Regions from separate parts of the Mycobacterium sp. NGS51 genome, predicted to be linked through region 2. Evidence: predicted binding sites of a transcription regulator. Region 2 holds the regulator's gene; the other holds the start of a gene.
The links. Region 2 encodes LexA, which represses DNA repair genes until DNA is damaged. Its sites were predicted from a motif close to CGAACANNTGTTCG; they were not measured.
Positions count from the first base shown of each region.

Region 1: a site for LexA is predicted at 2,227-2,240, ahead of cofD (2-phospho-L-lactate transferase). Genes of this name have one in related genera too.

Region 1 covers NZ_JCALCV010000021.1:80,857-85,270, forward strand. The annotation lists gene AC5Y5W_RS21705 (coenzyme F420-0:L-glutamate ligase) at 1-973, opposite strand, end outside; gene cofD (2-phospho-L-lactate transferase) at 970-1,959, opposite strand; gene AC5Y5W_RS21715 (WhiB family transcriptional regulator) at 2,338-2,670, shown strand; gene AC5Y5W_RS21720 (metallopeptidase family protein) at 2,681-3,103, opposite strand; gene AC5Y5W_RS21725 (DUF3499 domain-containing protein) at 3,256-3,687, shown strand; gene AC5Y5W_RS21730 (phosphomannomutase/phosphoglucomutase) at 3,784-4,414, shown strand, end outside.
Region 2 covers NZ_JCALCV010000015.1:65,225-69,638, reverse strand. The annotation lists gene AC5Y5W_RS18160 (PhzF family phenazine biosynthesis protein) at 1-66, shown strand, start outside; gene AC5Y5W_RS18155 (peroxynitrite isomerase) at 77-562, opposite strand; gene nrdR (transcriptional regulator NrdR) at 605-1,069, opposite strand; gene AC5Y5W_RS18145 (LysM peptidoglycan-binding domain-containing protein) at 1,232-1,687, opposite strand; gene lexA (transcriptional repressor LexA) at 1,886-2,587, shown strand; gene AC5Y5W_RS18135 (LGFP repeat-containing protein) at 2,595-4,414, opposite strand, start outside.

The DNA.
Region 1 (4,414 bases), on a different contig from region 2:
TGTCGCGCATGCGGTCCAGCAGGCGGGTGCGGGTCGAGGGGGTCTGCAGCCACACGAACCGCACCGGCCGGGTGTGGTGGGGAGCGGGTGCGGTGAGCGCCTCGGCGACAGCTGCCTCGACCAGGTGCGGCGGTACCGGTTCGTCGGCGAATTGGCGTACCGAGCGGCGCAGTAGCTGAGCTTGCCGGCGGCCCAGGTCCAGTGCTTCGGCGGTGCCGAGCCAAAACAGGTCTTCGGTGCCCGGCCGAACCAATTGCCGCGCCGTCGAGCCATCGTCGAGTATGGGCAGGCCGCGCACCACGGCCACTGGGATCGCGGTCAGTTTGCCCTTGACCAGATCGGCGGCCGCCGCGATCTCGTCGGCCACGGCGACCTCAGTGACGACCAGCTCGTTGCCGTGCGGGTCGACGGCACCGGCATAGTTGTGCAGCACCGCCAAACCCGCCGAACCGACGGTGGCGTCGATCTGCCCGTTGCGCCAAGCACGACCCATGGTGTCAGTGATCACCACGGCGACGGTGATCCCCAGCCGCTCGTGCAGCTGGGCGCGCAACGCCGCGGCGCTGGAATCGGGGTCGACGGGCAACAGCGCCAGCTCCGCGGCGCCGACGTTCGAGCCGTCCACGCCTGCAGCGGCCTGCACCAGCCCCTGTCGGTTCTCGGTGATCAGTGTGCGACCCTTGCGGGCCAGTACTCGCACCGCCTCGCTGTCGACGAGCTTGCGCCGCAACGTGTCCCGCGCATCCGGGTCGTCGGGCGCTGGGACCAGTCGGCCCTCGCACTTCGACACCACCTTGCTGGTGACGACGACCACGTCGCCGTCGCGCAGCCAGGGTGCGGCCGCGGCGATCCCGGCGCTCAAATCGTCGCCCGGGCGGAATTCAGGAAGGCCGGTGACGGGCAAGATTTCGACCGCCGACGCGCTGCCGTGCTCGCGAGCGCTGCGCTGCTCTGGCTTGGCGTCGGGGGTCACGCCGCCACGCCTGCGAGTTCCAAACCGGCGCTGACCATCTGCGCCGTCGCATCGGGATCGGCCATCAGCAGTGGTATCGAGCGCACCGCCACACCGTCGATGTCGGCATGGTCACCATCGTGGATCAGCCAGCAATCCAGGATGCCGGTGCCGGCACGCGAGCCGTAGTGCCGACCCACCGCTTCGGCGGTGGATGGCACGCCGATGACGGTCAGGCACTCATGGGCCATGCCGCGCAATGGTTTTCCACTGACAATGGGGGAGTAGCCGACGACGGGAGCACTGGTCGATCGCAACGCACCGCGGACCCCGGGAATGGCCAGGAGGGCGCCGATGCTCACCACCGGGTTGGACGGCGCCAGCAGGACGATATCGGCATCGACGATCGCATCCACGACTTCGGTTGTCGCCTCTGCCTTTTCGGCGCCAACAAAGGCGAAGCTATGGGTGGGCACCTGGGCGCGATAGCGCACCCACCATTCCTGGAAGTGGATCGCGCGTTGGTCGCCGTCGGTGGGATCGGTGATGACCACATGGGTTTCGCAGCGGTCATCGCTGACCGGCAACAGCGTTGCGCCCGGTTGCCACCGATCGCACAGTGCCGCGGTGATCTGTGACAGCGGATAGCCGGCCCGCAGCATCTGGGTACGCACCAAATGGGTCGCCAAATCGCGGTCACCAAGCTCGAACCAGTCCGGCTGGACGCCGTAGCGCACCAGTTCCTCCTTGGCGTGCCAGGTTTCGTCGCGATGACCCCAGCCGCGCTGTGGGTCGACGCCGCCGCCCAGGGTGTACATGCAGGTGTCCAGGTCCGGGCAGATACGTACGCCGTGCATCCAGGCGTCGTCGCCGATGTTGACGATCGCGGTCAGTTCGTGCTGGTCGCCTGCCCGCCCGGAGGCAAATTGGCCCAGGCCCAGCAGCCGTTGCACACCGATGAGGAAGCGGGCGCCGCCGACCCCGCCAACGAGAACCGTGACCTTCACATCGCACGACAGTACGCCCGACGAGGATGCTCGCCGCACGGCGGCGTGAGGCACGCGACGGCGAGGTGGTCGGGTCCGCGCAGAGGCGTCGACGACCACTCCGGGCCCGACACGCGGAGGGTCAACCGGGGCAGTGCCATCAAAAAATGGTCACGAGATGATATGGAATTCCGTCCAATCGCTTGACCTGCGGTGCTAACACGTGTGTAATCTCATGAGTGTCATTTCCCGGTTAGCCGGCCGGATTCGGTGTCGCAGACCGAGATTCGATCGTTTGTTCGAATTGAGATGGCCGCACATCAAAACAGTGGCGACATTCACGATCAACGAAACCAGGTGAGGAGGCGGAGCATGTCCTATGAACACCTTCGGGGCCTAATGGGAAGCACACCGCACACCACTGCCGGCTCGGCGATGATGGGGGCCACCGCACGACCCCATTTGAGTTTGGTGCCCGAAGCGCCGGAAGTCTTTGAGCCGGCGCCGCTTACACCCGACCAATGGCAAGACCGCGCCTTGTGCGCGCAAACCGACCCCGAGGCGTTCTTTCCCGAAAAGGGCGGCTCCACTCGCGAAGCCAAGAAGATCTGCCTGGGCTGCGAGGTGCGCACCGAGTGCCTGGAATACGCCTTGGCGCACGACGAGCGCTTCGGCATCTGGGGTGGCCTTTCCGAACGGGAACGCCGCCGCCTCAAGCGCGGCATCATCTAGCCGCGCGGGGCTACTCGTCGTCGATCGTCGGGTCGATGACCGAGGGTTCGACGTCCAGATAAGTGGCCACCTGCGCCACCAGAATCTCGTGCAGCAAGTCGGCCAGCTCGACAGTGTCTTTGGCTCGTCGCTCGATCGGCTTGCGGAACAATACGATCCGCGCCCGGGTGGCGCTGCCCCGCACGTCGACACCGGCGGGGATCAACCTGGCCAGCGCGATGGGCCCGTCGGCGACCACCTCGGGCGGCCACTGCACGCTGGCGGGATCCTTGGCCGAGATCCGCGGGATCTCGTCGACCGCCACGTCCAGCCCCGACAACCGCTCCTGCCAGCGGCGCTCGATGGGCTCGTAGGCCTCGAGCACCGCCATATCGAACCGCTCGCCGCGCGTGCGCCATCCCGGCACCGTCGGCGGCAGCAGGGGACCGCGCATATCGCGACCGCGGCGGGAAACCGGTCTGCGTATCGACCGGCCGGAGCTGCGCGAATCGCTCACGCGCCGATGGTAACGGTTGGGAATCGCGACCGACCGCAATGCGCGTGTCCGCCGCTGTGGGGGCCTTTGGGCGCGATAGCCTTCCGAACGTGAATCTTCCGCGTCGCTGCTGTCGGCCGGGGTGCCCGCACTACGCGGTGGCGACGCTGACGTTCGTCTACTCGGACTCGACGGCGGTGGTTGGCCCGCTCGCGACCGCGCGTGAGCCACACTCCTGGGACTTGTGCGTCAGCCACGCCAGCCGCATCACGGCGCCGCGTGGGTGGGAGCTGGTCCGGCATGCCGGCCCGCTGCCCCTCTATTCCGACGACGACGACTTGATCGCGTTGGCCGAGGCGGTGCGTGAGGGCCGCGAGGTGGTGGCGAGCGGACCACCGGTCAACGGGTTTTCCGAGGCTCACAACGGCGGTGTGTCGCCCGCGCTGCCCGATGGCGGCGTGCTGGCGTCGACCGCGCAACGGCCCGCCGGCACCGGGCGTCGCCGCGGTCACCTGCGGGTGCTCCCCGACCCCGCCGATTAATCCGGTCGATCGCCCGCACGCTTGCGGGCCGACCCGGCCTGCATCCTCGCCGGGCTAAGCTGACGGCCAAGAGTCCCCATAGTCAGGAGCCTTTTCATGTCTCGGCCCGCCGCGGCTGTCAACCGTGTGATCAAGGCTTATGACGTGCGGGGCTTGGTCGACGACGAGATCGACGAATCGTTTGCCGCCGACGTCGGCGCAGCCTTCGCCAGGCTGGTACGCGACGACGAGGCCGGGCGGGTCGTCATCGGCTACGACATGCGGGACAGCTCACCGTCGTTGGCGGATGCGTTCGCAACAGGGGTCGCCGAGCAGGGTCTCGACGTCGTCCGCATCGGCCTGGCATCCACCGATCAGCTCTACTTCGCCTCCGGCACGTTGGACTGCCCCGGGGCGATGTTCACCGCCAGCCATAACCCGGCCGCCTACAACGGCATCAAGATGTGCCGGGCCGGGGCCAAGCCGGTCGGTGCCGACACCGGGTTGACCGCCATCCGCGACGATCTCGTCGCCGGCGTCCCGCATTACGACGGCGCGCCGGGCAGTATCACCGAGCAGGACGTGCTGGCCGACTACGGCGCCTTCCTGCGCTCGTTGGTAGACACCTCCGGGCTGCGTCCATTGCGGGTGGCCGTCGACGCCGGCAACGGCATGGCCGGCCACACCGCGCCGGCGGTGCTGGGGGCCATCGAGTCGATCACCCTGTTGCCGTTGTACTTCGAGCTCG
Region 2 (4,414 bases):
AACCCGGAAGGCTGGGTTCGAGTGGCGGGTCGCGTGGTCAACGAGGGCGTCACCCGCTTTGTCTAACCACCGGTAGTCAGGCTTGCCGGTGCAATACGGCAGCAAGGTGATGTTGCAACGGCAATCCGACCGCGCCCATCTGCAGCGAATACGACAATTCGTTGCCGTCGATACGGAAGCGCCGTCCAAGCGCAGTCACCTCTTTGGCGGTGGGTGTCAGGCCGATCTTCGATGCGGTCAAGTCGATTTCGATGACGTCGCCGGCCGCCGTGTAGGTGCCGACTTCGATTTCGGTGATCCCACTGGGATGAGCGAGGACAAGTTCGAGCTGGCCCGGTTGCGGCACCCGCAAATAGCCCGTCTCGGCGTGCAGCGGCTTGCCGTCGGTAGCCGCCTTCGTCTTTTGGCCGTAGGCCAAGAACGGCTTGCCGACATGGGTGAACACGACTTCCTCGAGGTAGTCGAACGGCTCGATCGTCGGGTATTTCCCCGATCCGCGGCCGGCCCAGGTGCCCAGCAGCGGGGCGAGTGCTTCGACATCAGGATGCAGGTCGGCCGGCATGCGGTCAGCCTACGTCCGTCGACGACCGCCACCCCCGGCGGCTTAACTGGGAGTTGATATCTCGCGATGCGCGCGCAGCGCCTCGATCTCCCGTTCGAAATCGTCGGCCGAGGAAAACGACCGGTACACCGAGGCGAATCGCAGATAGGCCACCTCGTCGAGGTCACGCAACGGGCCAAGGATTGCCAACCCGACCTCGTGGCTGGCGACTTCCGGCGATCCGTTGGCCCGAACGGTGTCTTCCACTTGCTGGGCGAGCAGATTCAACGCGTCGTCATCGACCTGGCGGCCCTGGCATGCTCGCCGTACGCCGCTGATGACTTTCTCGCGACTGAATGGTTCGGTGACACCGCTGCGCTTGACCACAGCCAGTACCGCGGTCTCGACGGTGGTGAACCGCCGTCCGCACTCGGGGCACGATCTGCGACGCCGGATCGCCTGGCCTTCATCGGTTTCCCGGGAGTCGACCACCCTTGAATCGGGGTGACGACAGAACGGACAGTGCATGGCCGCTCCTTCGCCGCGCTGATAGCCGGGTATCTCAGAACCTTCTGAGCGTACCCGCGCGGCTCCCCGCAGGCCCAGCGCCGTCGCGATCGGCACCCACCGCGCGCCCTCGGCGGCGGCTACCGTTGACCCACCGCGGTTTTCGCCGTCCACGGCTGCCGGTCAGCCGACCGGTGCGATCAGGGTCTGGCCGGCGGCCAGCGTCGCAGTGTCCAGACCGTTGAGTTCCCGGATGCGGTCGGCGACCTGACCGCTCGGGGCGCCGGGCGCGACTCGGCCGGCCAAGTGCTGCAGCGTCTCCCCTGGTTCGACGCGCACCACGGCAAGTTGGTCGGGCATGTCCGCGGACGGGTTCTGCACTGCCTCGCCGAACTGTGCCACCAAGCCCAGCCACACGGTGATCACCCCGGCGAGCAGCGCCAGCGCCACCGTCGTCGCCGGCGTTACGGGACGTGGCCGGTGCGGCGCCGTCGACATCAGCACACCGGTGCCCCGGTAGCGCGGCGGCGCGACGGGCGGCCTCGATGGCCGCGGCCGGTTCTGCTGGCCGGCCGGGCGGATCCGGACCGGTTGACTGCGACGCGGTGTACCGGGCCGGGTCGTCTCGATGACTGTCATGGGAACCCCTTCCGTCGCAGCTGATCGATCGCTTGTTCGAACTATAATCGATAGCACGTTCGAATTCCGAACATGTGATCGATTCGTTGCATACTCAGCAGCACGATAAGACGGGGGTCCGACAACCCCGGAGCGCCGTGGCGACACGCCTCGAACACATGTTTGAGTTTCCGTTGGATCGCGGCTACATTCGGACCTATGAGCGACAGCAGCCATACCCCGGGTGCCGGTAGCGGCCGCCGCGAGCGATCCGTGGATTCGACGCTGACCGAACGGCAGCGCACGATCTTGGACGTCATCCGCGCATCGGTCACCAGCCGCGGATATCCCCCCAGCATCCGGGAAATCGGTGATGCCGTGGGCCTGACGTCAACCTCGTCGGTGGCTCACCAACTGCGCACCCTGGAGCGCAAAGGCTACTTGCGCCGAGACCCCAACCGGCCCCGCGCCGTGGACGTCCGTGGCGCCGACGACGCGAGCGGACCCACCGTTCTCACCGACGTGTCAGGCTCGGACGCGCTGCCGGAACCCACGTTCGTGCCCGTCCTCGGGCGCATCGCTGCCGGTGGCCCCATCCTCGCCGAGGAAGCCGTCGAGGACGTCTTCCCACTCCCTCGTGAGCTGGTGGGCGAGGGTGCGCTCTTCCTGCTCAAGGTGGTCGGCGACTCCATGGTCGACGCCGCGATCTGCGACGGCGACTGGGTGGTGGTGCGTCAGCAGAACGTGGCCGACAACGGCGACATCGTCGCGGCGATGATCGACGGAGAGGCCACCGTCAAGACGTTCAAGCGCACCGGCGGCCAGGTCTGGCTGATGCCGCACAACCCGGCGTTCGACCCCATCCCGGGCAATGACGCCGCCGTACTGGGCAAGGTCGTCACCGTCATTCGCAAAATCTGAAACGGGGTCAAGTCGCCTTGGAGAAGCCGTTGGCTTGGGCGACTTCCTCGGTGGTGAACCAGATTTCGGCGAACGCGTCGTCGTACAGCGCGCTGTCGGGTGTGTAGTACAGGCCGAAGCTGACATTGCCCTTGATCGGATACCCGTCGGGCGCTTCGTGCGCGTCCTGCAGCGGAAGGTGAATCGCGGGCTGGTCGGCGGCAACCGGCGCCACTGAGTCAGCCTCACTCTCGGCCTCCGCGGCGCCGTCGGTAGCCGCGTGTCGCCCGCCGCTTATTTCGCTTTCGGTGGGGATTCGCGTCGGCGCGGTGTCCACCGCGTCGGGGTCCTCGGCCTCAGCCTCGCTCTCGAACTCGGAAGCTGCTACCCCACTGGGGGTTTCGGCGCTCGGCGGTGGCTCATCGAAACCAGCGCTGGCCGGTGACATCCAGCCGCTGTCCGGCGGACCGGCAGCGGCGGCCGCCGGAGCCGCTTCGGAGTATCCGCCGGAGAACGGCGACGAGCCGGGTTCGCCGTCGTCGGCTGCCCAGCGCACACGGGATTTCGGCTCGGCGTCATAGCCGGCGTCCATGTCGTGATCGGGCTCGTAAACCGGGCCCTCTCGGCGAGCCATGCGGCGACGGCTCCACCACGGCGCGGCCAGCACGACCAGCGCGATCAGCAGCAGGACGGGGATGATGACCAACAGCCACCACGCGTGCCAGGCCCGCTTTGCGCCGGTGTCGGCAGGCTGTGCCGATCCGGCAGGCAAGTTCTGGCCCGGTACCTGCAGTCCAGACAACGCCGACGCCAGCTGGGTCGGTTCGGTGCTGAAGGTGTTTTTCGCCCGGTCCCAGGCGATCTTGCCCCCGGTGAACTTCTGCGCGACGATGTCGCGGTCCACCGTCTCGTCGCCCACCGGGGCGCCGAGTTGGCCGGTTGCCCCGCCCAGTTTGTCCCAGGCGGCCTTCATGGCGCCGCGCACGACGAACGCACCGTGGTCGGGCGTCCAGAAAATCACCGGGTTGTCCGCGCCGGAGAAGGTGCTGATCCGACTGGCCGGCTTGATTCCGCCGTCGGCCTCATTCGCGGTGGGAAAGCCCAGGTCGCTGCCGACCGGTCCGCCCAGCGACTCGTATTTGGCCAGCACTTCGCTTTCGACGGCATTGGCGCCGGTGGCCGGGCTGAAGAAGACCTTGCCGCCGACGAAGTTCTGGCCCTGTCCGTCGTCGCCGACCGGGTACTGTCCGCCCTGCTTGGCGCCCAACGGGCCGGATGCCCCGCCGGCGGCCCGCCAGGCCATGTTGATGGCCGCGGTCGGGTCGATCGGCACCTGCAGGCCGGTCAGTTGCTGGGCCAGTTCGGGCGGAGTGGTGGTGAACGCCTTGGTCTGCCGGTTCCACGACACCTGGCCGCCGCTGAAGAGCTGGGTGGCGACTTGGCCGTCATAGGTTTCGTCGCCGACCGGCACGCCCAGCACTCCGCCGGAGCTTCCGAGCTTGTCCCAGGCGGCGTTGATGGCGCCGCGCACAACGTATGCACCGTGGTCGGGCGTCCAGAAAATCACCGGTTTGTCGCCGGCCGAGAATGTGCTGTTTCGGCTATCGGGCCCGGCCAGCCCCGGCACCTCGTCGATCGTGGGAAAACCCAGGTCGCTGTTGGCAGGCCCGCCGAGGGACTCGTACTTGTCCAGAACCGCGCCGTACATGGATCTGGCACCGGTGTCCGGGGTGAAAAACATTTTGCCGTTGGCGAAGTCCTGGGCGAATCCGGCGCCAACGGCATACACGTCGCCCTGCCTGGCGCCGAGATCCGAATTCTCGCCGCCGGCGTCCTCCCACGCCGCGG